DNA from 3 places in the Streptomyces shaanxiensis genome. Region 3 is predicted to be linked to each of the others. Evidence: riboswitches for the same ligand, from Rfam matches in the RefSeq annotation. Region 3 holds a riboswitch; each other region holds the start of a gene.
The links. A riboswitch is a leader RNA that binds a small molecule or an ion and turns the genes downstream of it on or off. The one in region 3 is predicted to bind cobalamin.
Positions count from the first base shown of each region.

Region 1 (6,658 bases), on a different contig from region 3:
CCGGCTCCTCCTTGCGGACGGTGTCGACGACGTCGAAGGCGAAGCTCATGTGCATCGTCTCGTCGCGGAACACCCAGTTGGTGCCGGTGGCCAGGCCGTGCAGCAGGCCCCGGCTGCGGAACCAGTAGACGTACGCGAAGGCGCCGTAGAAGAACAGGCCCTCGATGCACGCCGCGAAGCAGATCAGGTTGAGCAGGAAGCGACGCCGGTCGGCCTTGGTCTCCAGGCGCTCCAGCTTCTCGACTTCGTTGATCCACTTGAAGCAGAACTCGGCCTTCTCCCGGATGGAGGGGATGTTCTCGACGGCGTCGAAGGCCGCCGCCCTGTCCTCCGGGTCGGGCAGATAGGTGTCGAGCAGCGTCAGGTAGAACTGGACGTGCACGGCCTCCTCGAAGAGCTGCCGGCTCAGATACAGCCGCGCCTCGGGGGAGTTGATGTGCTTGTACAGCGTCAGCACCAGGTTGTTCGCCACGATCGAGTCGCCCGTCGCGAAGAACGCGACCAGCCGGCCGATCATGTGCTGCTCGCCCTCGGACAGCTTCGCCAGGTCGGCGACGTCCGAGTGGAGGTCGACCTCCTCGACGGTCCAGGTGTTCTTGATCGCGTCCCGGTAGCGCTCGTAGAAGTCCGGGTAGCGCATGGGGCGCAGGGTCAGCTCGAAGCCCGGGTCGAGGAGATTGGCGTTACGGGTGGTCATTACTGGCAGGCCTCGCAGGACTCGGGGTTTTCCAGGGAGCAGGCGACGGCGTCGGGCTCGGCGACCTGCTGGACGGGGATGGTCTTCTCGGGCTGCGCCTGGCCCTGGGCGGCGCGGGCGATGCGGGTCGCCGGGCGTGAGCGCAGGTAGTACGTCGTCTTCAGGCCCGACTTCCAGGCGTACGCGTACATCGAGGAGAGCTTGCCGATGGTCGGCGTCTCCAGGAAGAGGTTCAGGGACTGGGACTGGTCGAGGAACGGGGTCCGCGCCGCCGCCATGTCGATCAGGCCGCGCTGGGGGATCTCCCACGCCGTGCGGTACAGGGCCCGTACGTCCGCCGGGATCCAGGCGAAGTCCTGCACCGAGCCGTTCGACTCGCGCAGCGCCTCGCGGGTGCGGGCGTCCCAGACGCCCAGGTCCTTCAACTCCTGCACCAGGTAGGAGTTGACCTGGAGGAACTCGCCGGACAGCGTCTCGCGCTTGAACAGGTTGGAGACCTGCGGCTCGATGCACTCGTAGACGCCGGCGATCGAGGCGATGGTGGCGGTGGGCGCGATCGCGAGCAGCAGGGAGTTGCGCATGCCGGTCGTGGCGATACGGCTGCGCAGCGCGGCCCAGCGCTCCGGCCAGGTCAGCTCGACACCGTAGTGGTCGGGGTGCAGGACACCCTTGGCCGTACGGGTCTTCTCCCAGGCCGGGAGCGGGCCGTTGCGCTCGGCGAGGTCGGCGGAGGCCTCGTACGCGGCGAGCATGATGCGCTCGGCGATACGGGTGGAGAGCGCCTTGGCCTCCGGCGAGTCGAAGGGCAGCCGCAGTTTGAAGAAGACGTCCTGCAGGCCCATCGCGCCCAGGCCCACCGGCCGCCACTTCGCGTTCGACCGGCCCGCCTGCTCGGTCGGGTAGAAGTTGATGTCGACGACCCGGTCGAGGAACGTGACGGCCGTGCGGACCGTGGCGTCGAGCCGCTCCCAGTCGATGTCGCCGGTCATCGTGTTCACGAAGGATCCGAGGTTGACCGACCCCAGGTTGCAGACCGCCGTCTCCCCGTCGTCCGTGACCTCCAGGATCTCCGTGCAGAGGTTGGAGGAGTGGACGACATGGCCGGGCAGCGCCGTCTGGTTGGCGGTGCGGTTGGCGGCGTCCTTGAAGGTCATCCAGCCGTTGCCGGTCTGCGCGAGGGTACGCATCATGCGGCCGTACAGGTCACGGGCGGGGATGGTCTTCTTGGCGAGCCCGGCCGCCTCCGCCTTGCGGTAGGCCGCGTCGAACTCCTCGCCCCACAGGTCGACCAGCTCGGGCACGTCCGACGGCGAGAACAGCGACCACGGCTGGTCGGCGTTGACCCGGCGCATGAACTCGTCCGGGATCCAGTGCGCGAGGTTCAGGTTGTGCGTACGCCGGGCGTCCTCACCGGTGTTGTCGCGCAGCTCCAGGAACTCCTCGATGTCGGAGTGCCAGGTCTCCAGGTAGACCGCGGCGGCACCCTTGCGCCGGCCGCCCTGGTTCACGGCGGCGACGGAGGCGTCGAGCGTCTTCAGGAACGGGACGATGCCGTTGGAGTGGCCGTTGGTGCCGCGGATCAGCGAACCGCGGCTGCGGACGCGGGAGTACGCGATGCCGATGCCGCCGGCGTGCTTCGAGAGGCGGGCGACCTGGTGGTAGCGGTCGTAGATGGAGTCCAGCTCGTCGAGCGGGGAGTCGAGGAGGTAGCAGGACGACATCTGGGGGTGCCGGGTGCCGGAGTTGAAGAGGGTGGGGGAGGAGGGGAGGTAGTCGAGGCGGCTCATGAGCCCGTAGAGCGCGGCGACTTCATCGACGGAGCGGACGGTGTCGTCCTCGGCGAGACCGGCGGCGACGCGCAGCATGAAGTGCTGGGGCGTCTCGATGACCTTGCGGGTGATCGGGTGCCGGAGCAGGTACCGGCTGTGCAGGGTGCGCAGGCCGAAGTAGCCGAAGCGGTCGTCGGCGCCGGTGTCGATCAGGGCGTCGAGGCGGGCCGCGTGGATCCGCGCGAACTCGGCGGTCCGGTCGGCGACGAGGCCCTCGCGGTGCCCGACCGCGACCGACTCGGTGAAGGACGTGACGCCCTGCGAGGCGGCCTCGGCGGCGATGGAGATGGTCAGCAACCGGGCGGCCAGCCTGCTGTAGGCGGGGTCCTCGGAGATGAGGCCGGCCGCCGCCTCGGTGGCCAGCTCGCGCAGCTCCGCCTCGTCGGCGCGGGCGGACCGGCCGCGCAGCGCGGCGGCGGCGACCCGGCCGGCGTCGGCGTCGGGGAGGTCGGCGGTCAGCTCGGTCAGGGTCCGCAGCAAGGCGGTTCCCGGGGCGTCCTCGTCGATGGCGACGGTCGGGACGGCTGAGGCCGGATCTGCTGGCGCGATGGTCACGTGGGGGCTCTCCCTCGCTCGGCACGGGGGCCTTGCGGAGGGCAGGGGGCAGCACACGAGCGCACGCGGCGTCGCGTCCACCGACCCACTCCACGAGGCCCGGACGTCAGAGCGCACCGGCCGGGTGGCCGGGCGCGCTGTCGGCAGGTCCTCGGACTGACTCCTGTGCGCGCCGTGTCCCGGGAACCGCGTCCCGGGAGCAGACATGCACAAGTACACCGTTGCGGGACAGTTCCGGATTCGCACCGGATTCCCCTGCGGCGACAGCGAGGACGAGCATACATCTTGTGCTCACCCGCCACGCCACCCCCAGATGTTGTGTCGCGCTGGTTTCAGAGCGTCAACTCATAGGTGAGAAGAGTGATGTCGGTGAGGTGCGGGATCGGATTCCAGTCCCGATCCGGTGTGCGGACGAAGCCCAGACGTTCGTAGATGCGGTGGGCGCCGTGCATGGTGCGCTGGGAGGACAGGACGATGCGTACGCAGCCCTCCGTGGCCCGTGCGCGTTCGACGCAGGCGCGTACGAGGGCCTCGCCGGCTCCGCGTCCCCGCGCCGTGTGATCGACGGCGAGCATCCGGATCTCGGCCTCGCCGGAGCGGGCTATGTCGGCCATGGGGCCGCCGGACGGGACGAAGGTGACGCCGCCCAGGAGCTTGTCGCCGTCGGTGGCCACCAGTACCTCGGCGGCGGCCGCCCGCCTTGCCACGTCCTTCAGTACGCCGAGGTACTCGTCGTGCTCGCCGAAGTCGAGGAGGCCGTCCTGGAGGTAGGCCTGGGCGGTGATCTCGCCGAGTGCCTCGTACTCGGCGGGTCTCGCCTGCCGGATCACGATGTCCATGCGGCCGAGTCTGCCGGACCGGTACGGCGGCGGCCTGGGGTTTTCGCCGAGGGCCGCCGGGTTGCGGGGAGTTCCGGGAGTGCTTCCATGGAGGTAGGTGTCGGCGCCCGCGGTCCCTCCGTTTCGAGAGCCTTCTCGGAAGGAGACGCACGATGACGAGGGTCGTCCGATGACGAGGGTCGTCCGTCACCCGCCCGGCAAGGAGCGGCCGCGCAACGCGCCGATGGCGACACTGGCTCCGAGGCGGGCGGGCAGCTGGGCCAGGCGGGGGTTCGTGGGCCACTGGCACCGGCTGACGATCCGTCTGGAGGCCCGCCGCGGCACCACCCGCCCCAGGAAATGGCGCCGCTGGATCTCCTACACCAACGTCACCCGGGCCGTCTGGATCGTGGCCGCGCTCGCCCTGCTCGCCTGGGCCGTGCAGGGCCTGTACATCGTGATCACGAGTAACACGACCCGCTTCGAGAAATGGCGGCAGGACAGCGAGGGGTTCGACGCCGTCATGCGCTTCGTCGGCCCGGTGCTCGGCGCGTCGATCGCCGCCACCCTCTTTCTGTTCTGGTGGTACCGGTGGACCAAGCGGCGCTATCTCGCGAAGGCGCGGGACGACCCCCACCGGCTGGTGCTCACCGCCGGCCCGGACACCGCCGAGATCGTGGGCCGGGAGGAGATCGCCCAGGTCATCGCCGAACGGCTGCGGGAGCGCGACACACGCCGGCCCTATCTGCTGGTCGGCGGCGTCGGCGTGGGCAAGACCGCCGTCCTGGTACGGCTCACCGAACTGCTGGCCGAGCAGAACGCCGTGCCCGTGCCGATCCGGTTGCGGGACGCGACCGGCGACCTGAACTTCGAGCGCATGGCCAGGCAGCGCTTCGCCGAGGAGGCGCCCCGGGGCATCCTCGCGCGCAGCAAGACCGACCGGGTCTGGCAGCAACTGCTCGCCGACGACAAGCCGGTCGTCATCGCCGACGGGCTGGAGGAGGCCCTCCTCGGCGACGGCCTCCAGCAGAACCGGGACAACATCATCCGGCGGGCCATCGAGCGGGCCCACGCCGAGAAACTCCCCCTCGTCATCGCCTCCCGGCCGCACAGCCCGCTGGAGAGCACTCCGGCCGCGATCGTGGAGTTGGAACCGCTCAGCGAGGAGGAAGCCCTGCGCTTCGTCCAGGCGCGGGTCCCGGAGACGGACGAGCGCCGCGTGGACTGGATCGTGGAGACGGCCGAGGTCACCGAGTCACCCGTCTACCTGCAGATAGCCCGTGAACTGCACCGCCACGGAGCCCTGGAGCACGATCGGCCGGACGACGACCCGCAGCACATGAACACCCGCAGCCGTGACCGCGGCACACTGCGGCTCTGGCTGCTGCAGACCTGGGACGAGGCGCTGTGCGAGGGCCGGCTGCGCGAGGATGTCACCCTGTCCCGGCAGGAGCGCCGCGACACCCTCGAAGTGGTCTCCGCGCTGGCCTGCGTAGGACTGCTCCAGGACCGTCTGGAGGTCGGCTTCGGGGAGCTGCTCGACACGGACGTCCACCCCGGTCCGGTGCGGCGCGCGCAGGCCCGGGCCGAGCACCTGTGGTCCAGCGGACGCGGCTTCGACCGGTACGGCAGGCGGGGCAACGTCTTCTCCGAGTGGCACCGGCAGCAGATCTGGGACGTGCTCTGCCGGCGGCTCGGCCCGGAGGAGCGCAGGAGGCTGCGACGGGGCAACATGGACCAGTGCCGTGCCGCCCTCGCCCGGATCGCGCGCAACGCGGACAAGCTCGGGCTGGTGGAGGGCTTCGAACGCAGGGTCCGTTTCCCGCACAGCATCATCCAGGCCTACTTCGGCTACCGCGTCCTGAACCACCTGGGCGAGCGGGGCGCCGGAGAACTCGTCGAGCAGGCACTGCAGCCCCCCGGCCCCAGCCGCGAACTCCTCATGGCCCTGGTGCTGTTGTCACGTCGGCGGACGGGGGCGCTCAGGGCCCCGCGGGACGGTGTCCGGGCCGAGGCGAAGTCGGAGATCGAGGAGTTGCTCCGCCGGTCGCCCGTGGGCGGACACAGCCTCGCCCGCCGGCTCTGCACGGCCGCGCGCCGCCGCACCGACGACTCCAAGGCCCTCGATCTCTACACGGCGGCCGTGGAGATCGAGAGCGTGGAGGAGGTCCCCAGGCTGCTCGACGACATCGTCGGCGAAGTCCGCAAGAGGTGGACCGGTTTCAAGGGGGACCGGCGCACCCTCGACGACGCCAAGCTGAGGCTGCTCAGGCAACTGGGAGCCGCACTGCGGAGCGTCTCCGCCAGGATCGACACCACTCCGCTCTACGAGGACCTCGTCGAGATCGGCATCAAGGAACCCTCCTACTCCATACGCCTGGCCGCGGCCCAGGAGTTCGGCACCGGCGGCAACGCGGCGTTCGCCGTGATCCGCGGGCGGGTCGGGCTGAACAGCGACCCCGTGAAGGAGTACAACGACAGACTCGCCGAACTGAAGGCCTGGAAGCGGCAGGAGTACGAGCGATGGGCCGAGCGCATGTCCAGGGCGAGGGCCGCCGGCGCGCCCTCACGGGCCAGGTCCGCGCGCATCGGCCGACTGCAGCAGGACCGGCGCCGACTCAACCAGGACTACCGCCGCAAACGGGTCGACCTCTTCCGGGAGTTCGTGATGCGTGCCTGGATGATCCCCATGCTGCTGGGCTCGGTCGACGAGGCGCACCGAGACGAGGTCCGGGAACGCCTCACCAAGTGGCTGCGCC
Region 1 covers NZ_BAAAZY010000012.1:892,014-898,671, forward strand. The annotation lists gene ABD932_RS27060 (ribonucleotide-diphosphate reductase subunit beta) at 1-697, opposite strand, end outside; gene ABD932_RS27065 (ribonucleoside-diphosphate reductase subunit alpha) at 697-3,081, opposite strand; cobalamin riboswitch at 3,207-3,361, opposite strand; gene ABD932_RS27070 (GNAT family N-acetyltransferase) at 3,414-3,920, opposite strand; gene ABD932_RS27075 (NACHT domain-containing protein) at 4,090-6,658, shown strand, end outside.
Region 1: linked by a shared signal. The riboswitch ahead of ABD932_RS27065 (ribonucleoside-diphosphate reductase subunit alpha) and the one ahead of ABD932_RS15125 (energy-coupling factor ABC transporter permease) in region 3 are both predicted to bind cobalamin.

Region 2 (6,658 bases), on a different contig from region 3:
AGGCCGTGTAGGAGCGGGCCCAGGGGGCCTGGGGGCGGCAGGTCGCCACCACGTAGGCGGAGGTCGCTATGAGGAGGGTGAGGAGGAGCGGGTTGGTGGTGCGGGTCGCGGCGGTGCCGAGGGCCAGGGACCAGAGCCACCAGGCGCCGGGGTGCAGCTGGGACGACTGCCCACCGCTACGGATGCCTGAGTGACTAGGCATTCCGGCGCCGCCGTGCCTGCCATACCGCCGCCGCGCCCAGCACCGCCACCACGGCGATCCCGGCCACCAGGCCCACTGACGGGCCGCCCTCCGAATCGTCCTTCTTCTCCGCCGCTTCCTTCTCGGCCGCCTGCTCCTCGGTCGCCGTCGGCTTCCCGGCCCCCGACACCTGCTCCCCGCACCCCTGCTCCGGATAGCCGGCGATCGCGCACAGCAGGGCGTTCGTGTCGTAGCGCAGGGGCTTGGCCACCGAGGCCAGGGCCTCTGCCGTGGTGGCGTCGGCGGGGACGCGAGCGCAGGCCGTACGGCGGGCCGGTGGGGTCTCGTCCGACGGGGCGTCGGCGGTCGTGCCGAAGTCGATGACCAGCGCCACCCGCTTCTCGCCGTCCCGCGCGGGCGTTCTCGCGCAGATCACCTCGAACACGGCGGCGCCCCTCGGGCGGGCCGCGTCCTTGGAGTCCTCGCTCACCGCGAAGCGGAAACCCTGGACGTCGCCGTCGGACGGGCGGGCCGTGGAGGGGCCCTGGGTGGCGTAGGTCCAGGTGTCGCCGTCGCGGTCCCAGAAGGACCAGTAGCGGTAGCCGGTCGCCTGGGCGGCCTGGGCCGCGCCGACCAGGAGGGTCAGCGCGGCCAGGAGCAGGGCGAGGGTACGAGGGACGGCGAGGGTACGACGGACAGCGAGGGTACGGCGGACGGCGAAGGGACGGCGGTTGGCGAGGGCGTGGCGGATCACGGTCGCTTGCCCTTGTTGCGGCCGCTCATCAGGAAGCCGATGCCGATGCCCGCGACCAGGCCGACGCCGATGATCCACCACAGGCTGACGCCGTTGTCGTCGTCCTGCTTCTCCTGCGACGGCTTCTCCGACTCCGTCGCCGCCGTCCGCGGCGCCGGGCCCTGCGCGTTGAGCTGCTTGACCAGGTCGGTGCCGCCGAAGTCACGCGGGTCGGCGCCCGCCGCGTCGGCGGCGAGGATCAGCTGGGCGTAGGCGGCGGGGCCGCTCTGGGCGGCCCACTGGGCGGCGTTGCGCTCCAGCCAGCGCACGGGCTTCTGCGCTGCCTGGGTACCGGCCCGGGCGGCGAGGGCGACGACCGCGTCCGCGGTGTTGCCGTAGTCGGGCTGGTCCTCGGCGCCGGCGAGGGCGGACTTGAGGTAGCCGTCCTTCTCGACCGCCTTCGTCAGGTACGCGGCGCCGTTGGCAGAGGCCTGCTCCGCGGTGAGGTCGGAGGCGTCGGCGCAGGCGACGTCCTTCTTGTCGCCGGCCTTCGTCGCCAGCATGCCCGTCCCCAGCGTGCCGACCACGGCCGCCGCCGTCGCGTCCGCGTTGGCCGCCAACTTGCCCTTCTTGTCCGGCTGGTAGGCGAAGGCGCCGCCGTCCGCGCACGGCAGGGCGAGCTTCAGCAGCGCGTCGTAGGGCGACTTGCCGTCCTTGCGGACCTCGGCGGGATCCTCGCCGACGGCGTTCAGGGCGCCGATCACGACGGACGTCGAGTTGGCGTCGCTGGCTCCGCCGGGCGTGTAGCCCCAGCCGCCGTCCTTGTTCTGCGCGGACTTCAGCCAGGTCACCGCCTTGCCGGTCTCCTTCTCGTGCCCGCCGACCGCGGCCAGGCCCTGGACGGCGGCGGCCGTGCTGTTGGTGTCGACCATGGTCTTCGCGTCGCACGCCTTGGCGGGGTCGGCACGGAACGCCGCGAACGCCCCATCGGCGCACTGCTGCCCGGCCAGCCAGTCGATCGCCTTGACGGCGGGCTGTACGTCCATCCGGCTCTGCGCGATCAGCGCGAGGGACTGGCGCCAGACGCCGTCGTACGTCGGGTCGGCGGTGCCGTACAGGCCGGCGGGGAGCGCGACGGACGGCGACGCGGACGGGGTGTGGTCGACGGCGACGGCGGGCGTGGCACCGGCCGTGCCGATCACGGTGACGGCGGCCAGGGCCGCGGCGCTGCGGCGGACGTACATGATCGGCGGGTGCCCTTCCCTCAGGGGGCCGGGCAGCACAGGGGAGTCCCCCGGGCGGCTCGGCTCCGCATACCTCGACGGTGCCGTGCTCCGGCCGGTTGCCGGTGCACGTGAGCCGGTCACGAATCCGTACGGGGCGATCCGGCTCACCGGCCTTCGACGACCGGTTCACGGTTGCGGGTCAGCGCCGGATTTGCACCGGCTTCCACCTGTACGGGTGTGATGACGACGCCGTCACTCTACCCGCCCGTAACCCGGACGCTGAGGGCCGCCTGCGCGGGCGGGTAGCTTCGGCCGTGAAGGAAGCGACAGGGGGGACCGTGGGGATCGTGGGGAGACTGCTCGGGTCGGGGCGTACCGCCGACGTGTACGAGATCGACGAGGCGTGGGTGCTGCGCCGGGACCGGGAGGGGTACGGGGACGCGCTCGCCAAAGGGGCGGTGATGGCGCACGTCCGCCAGCACGGCTATCCGGCGCCCCGCGTGCGGCTCGCCGACTCCTCCCGGACCGAGCTGGTGATGCAGCGGCTGTCGGGGCCGACGATGCTGCGGGCGCTGATCGAGGGGGAGATGGACGCGCAGGAGGCGGGCGGCATCCTCGCCCGGCTGCTGCGGCAGCTGCACGGCGTCCCCGCGCGTGGGCCGCAGGGCCAAGTCCTGCATCTCGACCTGCATCCGGACAACGTCGTCCTCACGCCCGACGGCCCGTACGTGATCGACTGGGACAACGCGAGCGAAGGCGATCCCGGCCTCGACTGGGGCTCCTCCGCGGTGATCCTCGCCCAGGTCGCCGTAGGAGACGAAGCCATCGCCGAGCCCGCCCGCGCGCTCCTGGCCGGCCTGCTCGCCGACCCGTCCGGCCTCACCGAGAACGGCCTCACCGAGAACGGCCTCGCGGAGGCGCTGCGCCGCCGGGCCGCGAATCCGACGATGACTCGGCGGGAGGTCGAACTGCTGGGTGCTGCGGAGGAGTTGATCCGTACGTTCCTGCGGGACTAGTTCCATCCGTCTCCGCGGGAGCGGCCGCCGCCGCATCACAGGCGCCTAGTCGCCGGCCCTCGGGGTCGGGCCGCCGAAGGGGAGGTGGAGGGTGCGCGCGGTGAGCAGCCAGGTGCCGTCCGGCTGTCTGCGGAAGGCGTCCTCGTAGGTGCCGATCTGGACAGGAGGTCCGGGCGGGACCATGCCGCCGGTGTGGCCGTCTACGCGGTACGTCGTGAAGTACGAGACCGCCGTCGCCGTGTCCGGGGAGGTGACCGTGACGAGGATGTTGGACATCATGCGGCGGGAGAGCCGGTCGGCGGGGCGGGAGCCGAAGTACGCGCGGAGTGCGTCGCGGCCCTGGACCAACCGGTCGCCCTCCGGCCAGGACCAGGTGCCGTCCTCGGTGAACAGCTCGGCGACGGAGGCGGGTTCGCCGAGGTCGAGGCGGTGGACGAAGTCGATGACGATGCGCTCGCAGGCGCGTTCGGCGATAAGCTGCTCCATGGGCACGTATTAAACGGCCACTTGAACAGGCCACTTAAACGGCCACGTACGTCACCGGCTCACTCCCGGCCACCGCCTCCGCCCTCCCCAACTTCACCAGCCGCCGCAGATGGGCCTCCGCCTCCGCGATCGCGATGTTCCTCGATCCATACGGGATTTGGTCCCAGGGCCGGTTCCACTCCATGCGCTCGGCGAGCTGCCAGGGCGTGAGGGGTTCGGCGAGGAGGGCGAGGAGGCCGGTGAGGCGGGACTCGTGGTGGGTCAGCAACTCCCGTACGCGGGCGGGCGCGTCGGTGAACGCGTGCTGGTGGGCCGGGAGGATCTCGGCGGGGGCGAGGCCGCCGACGCGTTCGAGGGAGGCGAGGTAGTCGCCGAGGGGGTCGGTGACGGCCGTGTCCTCGGGGTCCTCGTACAGGCCGATGTGCGGGGTGATCCCGGGCAGCAGATGGTCGCCGGAGAACAGGCGTCCGCTGCCCGGGAGTTGGGCCGGATGCTCCTCCTCCAGGTGCAGACAGACGTGGCCGGGGGTGTGGCCCGGGGTCCAGATCGCGCGCAGGCGGCGGCCGGGGAGGCCGAGGAGTTCGCCGGGGACGATCTCGCGGTCGGGGAGGGCGGGGGAGAAGCCGGGCAGGGTGCTCGGGCGGCGGGCGGCGCGCAGGGGGGACACATGGGCGTCGGGGGCGCCGGCCGCGGTGAGCTTGTCCGCCATGTAGGAGAACCAGCGCTCGGGGTGGGTCGCGCGGGTGCGCCGTACGATCGCCGCGTCCGCCGCGTGCATCGCGATCCAGGCGCCGGAGGCCTCGCGCACCTTGGCGGACAGGCCGTGGTGGTCGGGGTGGTGGTGGGTGATCACCACGCCGTGGACGTCACCGGTCGCGGTGCCGCATGCGGCGAGGCCCTCGGCGAGGGTGTCCCAGGAGGCCGGGTCGTCCCAGCCGGTGTCGACGAGCACCGGGCCGCGGTCGGTGTCGACGACGTACACGAGGGTGTGGCCGAGCGGGTTGTCAGGGATGGGGACCTGGATGGACCGGACGCCGCCGCCGTGGTCGTACACCTGCGCCATGGGCTCCCCAATCGCCGCGACACGTTCCGGCCGACCGGGCCACTATAACTAGAACGAGTTTCGATGGGAGCCTGAGTCACCCAGGCTTGGCGTTCCGTATCCGCTCCGGGGTCCAGTACTCCCTGATCTCCTCGGGGCTCTTCGTCTCCCGGTGGACGGACACCCCGTTGCCGTCCGTGACGCCGTCCCACTGCGAGACCATCCATGCGGCGCCGCACACCGCCGTCGTCATGGCCGCCGTGAACATCGCCCAGGCGCGCCTGCGCTCACGGTTTGTCGTCATCCGCGGTCCTCCCCGTCGACTTGATCAGCGTAGGCGTCATTGATGTGCGATCCGTGGACTCCTCGTAGTGGAACTGGTATCAGTTCCAGAAGTATCTGATGGACCGTCAGAGTCAGAATCCCAGTAAGGCTCCGGGGAGGCGCCGGCCATGACCGAGCTCGTGGAACACGGACAGCTGTTCATCGGCGGGGAGTTGACCGACCCCCTGGGCAAGGACGTCATCGAGGTGATCTCGCCGCACACGGAGGAGGTCGTCGGACGCGTGCCGCACGCCTCGCCGGCCGACGTCGACCGGGCCGTCGCGGTGGCGCGGAAGGCGTTCGACGAGGGGCCCTGGCCGCGGATGAGCCTCGACGAGCGGATCGAGGTCGTCACCCGCATCAAGGACGGGATAGCCGTACGTCACGAGGAGATCGCCCGCGTGATCTCCTCCGAGAACGGCTCCCCGTACTCCTGGAGCGTCCTCGCGCAGGCACTCGGCGCGATGATGGTGTGGGACGCGGCGATCACGGTCGCACGGAACTTCACGTACGAGGAGCGGCGCGACGGCGTCCTCGGCAAGATCCTCGTGCGGCGCGAGCCGGTCGGCGTCGTCGCGGCCGTGGTCCCCTGGAACGTCCCGCAGTTCGTCGCCGCCGCCAAACTCGCGCCCGCGCTGCTCACCGGCTGCACGGTGGTGCTCAAGCCGTCGCCGGAGTCGCCCCTGGACGCCTACCTCCTCGCCGAGATCGCGAAGGACGCGGGGCTGCCTGAGGGCGTGCTGTCCATCCTCCCGGCCGACCGCGAGGTGAGCGAGTACCTGGTCGGGCACCCCGGGATCGACAAGGTCTCCTTCACCGGCTCGGTGGCGGCGGGCAAGCGCGTGATGGAGGTCGCCGCCCGCAACCTCACCCGCGTGACGCTGGAGTTGGGCGGCAAGTCGGCGGCCGTCGTCCTCCCGGACGCGGACGTCGAGGCGACGGTCGCCGGTGTCGTCCCGGCGGCCTGGATGAACAACGGTCAGGCCTGCGTGGCCCAGACCCGGATCCTGCTCCCGCGCTCCCGCTACGACGAGTTCGCCGAGGCCTTCGCCGCGGCGGCCGGCGCGCTGGTGGTCGGCGACCCGCTGGATCCGGCGACCCAGGTGGGCCCGCTGGTGGCGCAGCGGCAGCAGCGCAGGAACCTCGACTACATCCGGATCGGCCAGGAGGAGGGCGCGAAGATCCTGACCGGCGGCGGGCGCCCGGCGGGCCTGGAGAAGGGCTGGTACGTCGAACCGACCCTCTTCGGGGACGTCGACAACTCCATGCGGATCGCGCGCGAGGAGATCTTCGGCCCGGTGATCTGCCTGCTTCCGTACGGCGACGAGTCCGAGGCCGTGAAGATCGCGAACGACTCCGACTACGGTCTGAGCGGCAGCGTCTGGACGGCCGACACCGCGCGCGGCATCGAGATCGCCCGCCAGGTGCGCACCGGCACGTACTCGGTGAACACCTTCAGCCTGGACATGCTGGGCCCGTTCGGCGGCTACAAGAACTCCGGTCTGGGGCGGGAGTTCGGCCCCGAGGGCTTCGGCGAGTATCTGGAGCACAAGATGATCCACCTCCCGGCGGGCTGGGAGGCGTAGGGGATGGGCGACCGCTGGCACGTCGAGGTCGACCGGTCGGTGTGCATCGGCTCGGCCCAGTGCG
Region 2 covers NZ_BAAAZY010000007.1:87,884-94,541, reverse strand. The annotation lists gene ABD932_RS09575 (CbiQ family ECF transporter T component) at 1-202, opposite strand, end outside; gene ABD932_RS09570 (SCO2322 family protein) at 195-842, opposite strand; gene ABD932_RS09565 (SCO2321 family membrane protein) at 932-2,158, opposite strand; cobalamin riboswitch at 2,275-2,425, opposite strand; gene ABD932_RS09560 (phosphotransferase) at 2,488-3,156, shown strand; gene ABD932_RS09555 (nuclear transport factor 2 family protein) at 3,202-3,642, opposite strand; gene ABD932_RS09550 (Strvi_7410 family MBL fold metallo-hydrolase) at 3,677-4,705, opposite strand; gene ABD932_RS09545 (hypothetical protein) at 4,782-4,988, opposite strand; gene ABD932_RS09540 (aldehyde dehydrogenase) at 5,137-6,594, shown strand; gene ABD932_RS09535 (ferredoxin) at 6,598-6,658, shown strand, end outside.
Region 2: linked by a shared signal. The riboswitch ahead of ABD932_RS09565 (SCO2321 family membrane protein) and the one ahead of ABD932_RS15125 (energy-coupling factor ABC transporter permease) in region 3 are both predicted to bind cobalamin.

Region 3 (6,658 bases):
GTCCGCCGCCCACCGGCGACACGGGAGTGAGCGGACGCGGCTCGCCGCCCTCCTCGTACCGGTAGAGCCGCTGGTCGGCGAAGTTGACGAAGACGACGAGCCACCGGCCGTCCACCATCGCGCCCGCCCAGGGCTGTCCGCCGTACTCGACGACCCGGCTGCGCACATTCCACTCGGCGGGCAGCACCGACTCCTCGCAGCGGTCGGCCCGCCGCCGCACCAGCGTGCGCCGCCCGCCCTGCGTGGGCCGCGGCTCGGTCCACCACGCCTCGTCGCCCACGAAGCCCACATACTCGGGGCGCCCGTCGTGCGCGGCGGCGATGGCCGCGTCGATGGGCGAGGGCCAGGAACCGTACGCCAGCGTCCGCACTGTCTCCCCCAACTCTCCTAGGCCGTGCGCAGAAAACGGTCGAGAACGCGGACGCCGAAGTGCAGTGCCTCGATGGGCACCCGCTCGTCGACGCCGTGGAACATGGCCCCGTAGTCGTAGCCCTCCGGCAGCCTCAGCGGCGAGAAGCCGTAGCCGGTGATGCCGAGCCGGGAGAACTGCTTGGCGTCCGTGCCGCCCGGCATGCAGTACGGCACCACGATCCCCTCGGGCGCGAACTCCTCGACGGCGGCCCGCATACGGGCGTACGTCGGCGAGTCCACCGGCGACTGGAGGGCCACCTCGTGGTGGTGGAACTCCCAGTCCACGTCCGGCCCGGTGAGTTCATCGATGGTCGCGCGGAACTCGTCCTCGAAGCCAGGCAGATACCGGCCGTCGACGTATGCCACGGCCTCCCCCGGGATCACGTTGATCTTGTAACCGGCTTCCAGCATGGTCGGGTTGGCGCTGTTGCGGACGGTCGCCTCGACCAGCTTGGCCGCGGGGCCGAGCTTCTCCAGCAGGCCGTCCACGTCGTCCAGGCCGGCGTCGAGGCCGTACAGCGCGGCGAGTTCGGTCAGGGCGGCGCGGACCGTCGGCGTCAGCCGCAGCGGCCACTCGTGGGCGCCGATCCGCGTGACGGCCGCGGCGAGGCGGGTCACCGCGTTCTCCCGGTTGGGCCGGGAGCCGTGCGCGGCCCGCCCGTGTGCCGTGAGCTTGAGCCAGCCGGTGCCGCGTTCCCCGGCCGCGAGGGGGTAGATCTGCCGCCCGCCGCCGTCGTGGAAGGTGAACGCGCCGGACTCGCTGATGCCCTCGGTGCAGCCCTCGAACAGCCCGGCGTGCCGGTCCGCGAGGAACCCGGAGCCGTCCTCGGCGCTTGCCTCCTCGTCGGCGGTGAACGCGATCACGACGTCCCGGCGGGGCCGGACGCCCTCGCGGGCCCAGGCCCGGACGACGGCCAGGATCATCGCGTCCATGTTCTTCATGTCGACCGCGCCCCGGCCCCACACGACCCCGTCGCGGATCTCCCCGGAGAAGGGGTGCACGCTCCACTCGTCGGCCTGGGCGGGCACCACGTCCAGGTGACCGTGGACGAGCAGCGCGTCCGCCGACGGGTCGGTGCCCTCGATGCGGGCGACGACGTTCGTACGGCCCTCGGTGCGCTCCAGCAGGGTGGGTTCCAGACCCGCCTCGGCCAGCCGTGCGGCGGCGTACTCGGCGGCGGGGCGCTCCCGGCAGTCACCGCCACCCCGGTTGGTGGTGTCGATGCGGATGAGGTCGGAGGTGAACGTCACGACCTCGTCCAGCGCCTGCCCGTCAGCCATACTGCTCCTCCACCGCGGCCGAGACGATCGTGGTGACCGCCTTGAAGGTACGGATTCCCTCGTACATGCGCTCGCTGGTGTACGCCACCTTTCGCTCCCCGATCCGGTCGACGCCGGGGACCACGGTGGCGGCCATCGCGAGATGCTCGGCGTCGAACTCGACGGCCACGGTGAACGGACCGGCGCTCACCGGCTGCTGACGGACCGCCAGCGCGGCCGCCTCCTTGGCCGCGGCACGGATGTCGGCGGCGGTCCTGGCCGGCGTTCGGCACACGGCCGCGTACCGCGACACATGGTCCTTGACGGCGACCTTCAGCGCCTCGGGCGCGTACCCGAGCGCGTCCTCGCAGGCCACGTCGTCGCCGGTGACGAGGACGACGGGGACGCCGTACTCGGCGACGACGTGCGCGTTCAGCAGCCCCTCGCTCGCCCGTACGTCGTTCAGCCACACCCCTGTGATCTGGTTCGCGAGGTAGGTGTGCGCGAGGACACCCTCCATCCCGGCGCCCGCGTGGTAACCGACGAAGGCGATGCCGTCCACGTCGCCGTGCTGCACGCCCTCGACCATGGACAGCGCCTTGTGCCGGCCGGTGAGCATCTCGGCCCGCTCGTCGAGCCGTTCGAGCAGCAGATTGCGCATGCTCCAGTGGGCCTCGTTGATGAGGACGGAGTCGGCGCCCCCGTCGAAGAAGCCCAGCACGGCGGCGTCGACGTCCGAGGTGAACATCCCCCGGCACCGCTCCCACTGCGGCGTCCCCGGCAGCACGTCGCCCGGCCAGGTCACGCCGGTGGCGCCCTCCATGTCGGCGCTGATGAGGATCTTCATGTTCCGTCACGTTACGCGCCGACGAGGGAACCCGCCATGAAGGGGACGAACGCCACTTTCACGCCCCCCAGGCGCGCTTGTCAGCCACCCTGTGCGGGCACTACTGTCACCACGCCTTGGTGAACGGGAAATCCGGTGTGATGCCGGTGCGGCCCTCGCCACTGTGAATCGGGAAGTCCGGCTCCAGCCCTCACGGGCAGCCACTGGGTCCTAGGACCCGGGAAGGCGGAGCACGGGCGGTGGTACCCGTCAGCCAGGAGACCGGCCAAGGCGCGTCAACCATCCACGAGGTGCTGGAGAGGGTCTGCTGAGCCATGCACATAGCCGAGGGTTTCCTCCCGCCGGCGCACGCGGTCGCCTGGGGCGTCGCGTCCGCGCCGTTCGTAGTCCACGGAGTCCGGTCACTCACCCGTGAGGTCAGGGAGCACCCGGAGAGCACACTGCTCCTCGGCGCCTCCGGAGCCTTCACCTTCGTCCTGTCCGCGCTGAAGCTGCCCTCGGTGACCGGCAGCTGCTCGCATCCCACCGGCACGGGGCTCGGCGCCATCCTGTTCCGGCCACCGATCATGGCGGTCCTGGGCACCATCACCCTGCTCTTCCAGGCGCTGCTGCTCGCGCACGGCGGTCTGACCACGCTCGGCGCCAACGTCTTCTCGATGGCGATCGTCGGCCCCTGGGCCGGATACGCGATCTACAAACTGCTGCGCCGCTACGACGTGCCGCTGATGGTCGCCGTCTTCTTCGGGGCGTTCCTCGCCGACCTGTCCACCTACTGCGTCACCAGCGTCCAGCTGGCGCTCGCCTTCCCCGACCCGAGCAGCGGATTCCTGGGCGCGCTCGGCAAGTTCGGGTCCATCTTCGCCATCACCCAGATCCCGCTCGCGGTCAGCGAGGGACTGCTCACGGTGCTCGTGATGCGGCTGCTGGTGCAGTCCAGCAAGGGGGAACTGACCCGGCTGGGCGTGCTCCTCACCAAGAAGCAGTCCGCGACCCAGACCGAGGCGGTGGCCCGATGAGCAAGAACACGAAGATCAACGTCCTGCTGCTGCTCGTCGTGGCCGCCCTCGCCGTGCTGCCGCTGGCCCTGGGCCTCGGCGACCACAAGGAGGAGCCGTTCACGGGCGCCGACGGCGAGGCGGAGACGGCGATCACCGAGATCAAGCCGGACTACGAGCCCTGGTTCTCGCCGCTGTACGAGCCGCCGTCGGGTGAGATCGAGTCGGCCCTGTTCTCCCTCCAGGCAGCGCTCGGCGCCGGTGTCCTCGCCTACTACTTCGGGCTGCACCGCGGGCGGCGGCAGGGAGAACAGCGGGCGCTCGCCCAGCGGGAGACCGAGGCCACACCGGACGAGTCCCCCGCCGAACGGGCCTGAGCCCGCGTGCTGCCGATCGACGCGGCGGCGCACAGCAGTCGCTGGCGCCGCCGTCACCCCGTGGACAAGGCCGTGCTCGGGCTCGGCCTCACCGTGCTCGCCGTCTCGCTGCCGCCCTGGCCGGGAGCCGCGCTGATCCTGGTCACCGCCCTGACCGTGCTCCTGGGTCCGGCGGGCGTGCCCGCGCGGCGGCTGTGGCGTGCCTACCGTGTGCCGTTGGGCTTCTGCGTGACCGGTGCGCTGACTCTGCTCGTCCAGGTCGGCGGGCCCGAGGGCTTCGTGTCCCTCGCCGAGGACGGCGGGCTGCGGGCCGGAGAGCTGCTGCTGCGCACCTCGGCCGCCTCGCTCGGGGTGCTGCTGTTCGCGTTCACCACCCCGATGTCCGACCTGCTGCCCCGTCTGGTGAAGGCCGGGGTGCCCGCGCCCGTCGTGGACGTCGCCCTGGTCACGTATCGCATGAGCTTCCTGCTGCTGGACTCCGTCCGCCGCATCCGGGAGGCACAGGCAGCCCGGCTCGGGCACACCGACCGGGCCGCGGAGTGGCGTTCACTGGCCGGCCTCGGCGCCACCGCCTTCATACGGGCCTTCGACCGGGCCACCCGGCTCCAGGCCGGGCTCGCCGGGCGCGGCTACGACGGCACCCTGCGCGTCCTGGTGCCCGAGGCCCGCGTCTCCGTCCGCTTCACGGCCGCTAGTTGCGCCCTCCTCGCAGCGCTGGCCGCCCTCACCCTCGTACTGGAAAGGGCCCTGCCATGAGCGAGCCCACCGCCCTGGTCGCCCTGCGGGGCGCGTCCTACGCCTACGAGGACGGGCCCCTCGTCCTCAGCGACCTCGACTTCGACGTGCACGAGGGGCGCGCGCTTGCGCTGCTCGGGCGCAACGGCACCGGCAAGACCACGCTGATGCGGCTGCTCAGTGGCGGTCTGCGCCCGGACTCCGGCCGGCTGACGGTGGAGGGTGAGCGGGTCGCGTACGACCGCAAGGGGCTGACCCGGCTGCGGACGACCGTCCAGCTGGTGGTGCAGGACCCCGACGACCAGCTCTTCGCCGCGTCCGTCGCCCAGGACGTCTCCTTCGGCCCGCTGAACCTGGGCCTGCCCGACGCCGAGGTACGGGCGCGGGTCGACGAGGCGCTCGCCGCCCTGGACATCACGGCGCTGGCCGACCGGCCCACGCACCTGCTGTCGTACGGCCAGCGCAAGCGCACCGCCATCGCCGGCGCCGTGGCGATGCGGCCCCGTGTGCTGATCCTGGACGAGCCGACCGCCGGGCTCGACCCCGACGGCCAGGAACGCCTGCTCGCCACCCTCGGCGGGCTGCGCGCGTCCGGCACCACGGTCGTGATGGCCACCCACGACGTCGACCTGGCCCTGCGCTGGGCCGACGAGACGGCCCTCCTCACCCCGTCCGGGGTACGCACCGGCCCCGCGGCCACGATGCTGTCCCGCACCGAACTCCTCCGGCAGGCGGGGCTGCGGTTGCCGTGGGGCATCGCGGCAACACAACTGCTGCGCGCGCACGGGCTGTTGGAGGACACGGCACCCGGTCCACGCGACGCGGAGGAACTGGCCGCACTGGCGGCGGCCCACGCCGCTCCCGCGATGCCTGCCGACGGCTGACACATCGACAGTCTTCGGCAGACGTCCGCAAAAAGGGAAAGGCAAGGAGGTCACCGACTCCTTGCCACTCTCAACATATAGCGCACTGGGGGCCTTGCGGCAAGGCCCTGCTCGTACTGCAGAATCTCCGCTCGACGACAGGGGGTTCTGATGATCGACGTGATCGTTGCCGGTGGCGGACCGACCGGTTTGATGCTGGCCTGCGAGCTTCGGCTGCATGGTGTGCAGGTGGTCGTGCTGGAGAAGGAGGCGGAGCCGACCAAGGTGGTCCGCGCGCTCGGTCTGCATGTGCGCAGCATCGAAGTCATGGCCCAGCGCGGTCTGCTGGAGCAGTTCCTCGCGCATGGCCGGCAGATCGCGGTGGGCGGGTTCTTCGCCGGCATCACCAAGGGATGGCCCGACCGGCTGGACACCGCGCACTCGTACGTCCTCGGCATCCCGCAGCCCGTTGTCGATCGCCTGCTCGCCGAGCGCGCCACTGAGCTCGGGGCCGAGATCCGGCGCGGCTGCGAACTGATCGGGCTGAGCCAGGACGACGAGGGAGTGAGTGTCGAGCTGGCCGACGGCACCCGGCTGCGCTCGCGCCACCTCGTCGGCTGCGACGGCGGTCGCAGTACGGTGCGCAAGCTGCTCGGCGTCGGGTTCCCCGGCGAGCCGAGCAGGGTCGAGACGCTGATCGGCGAGATGGCGGTGGCCGAGGAGCCGGAGACGGTGGCGGCCGTGGTCGCCGAAGTCCGCAAGACCCACAAGCGGTTCGGTCTGGTGCCGTTCGGGGAGGGAGTGTTCCGCGTCGTCGTGCCCGCCGAGGGGGTGGCCGAGGACCGCACGCTCGCGCCGACCCTCGACGAGGTCAAGCAGCAGCTGCGGAACGTCGCCGGCACCGACTTCGGCGTGCACTCACCGCGCTGGCTGTCCCGCTTCGGCGACGCCACCCGGCAGGCGGAGCGCTACCGGGTCGACCGGGTGCTGCTGGCGGGCGACGCGGCGCACATCCACCCGCCGACCGGCGGGCAGGGCCTCAACCTGGGCATCCAGGACGCGTTCAACCTCGGCTGGAAGCTGGCCGCCGAGGTGAACGGCTGGGCACCGGGAGGGCTGCTGGACAGCTACCACACCGAGCGGCACCCGGTGGCCGCCGACGTGCTGGAC
Region 3 covers NZ_BAAAZY010000010.1:233,084-239,741, reverse strand. The annotation lists gene ABD932_RS15140 (S9 family peptidase) at 1-382, opposite strand, end outside; gene ABD932_RS15135 (M20/M25/M40 family metallo-hydrolase) at 388-1,692, opposite strand; gene ABD932_RS15130 (M55 family metallopeptidase) at 1,685-2,518, opposite strand; cobalamin riboswitch at 2,619-2,802, shown strand; gene ABD932_RS15125 (energy-coupling factor ABC transporter permease) at 2,833-3,534, shown strand; gene ABD932_RS15120 (energy-coupling factor ABC transporter substrate-binding protein) at 3,531-3,890, shown strand; gene cbiQ (cobalt ECF transporter T component CbiQ) at 3,897-4,646, shown strand; gene ABD932_RS15110 (energy-coupling factor ABC transporter ATP-binding protein) at 4,643-5,509, shown strand; gene rox (rifampin monooxygenase) at 5,660-6,658, shown strand, end outside.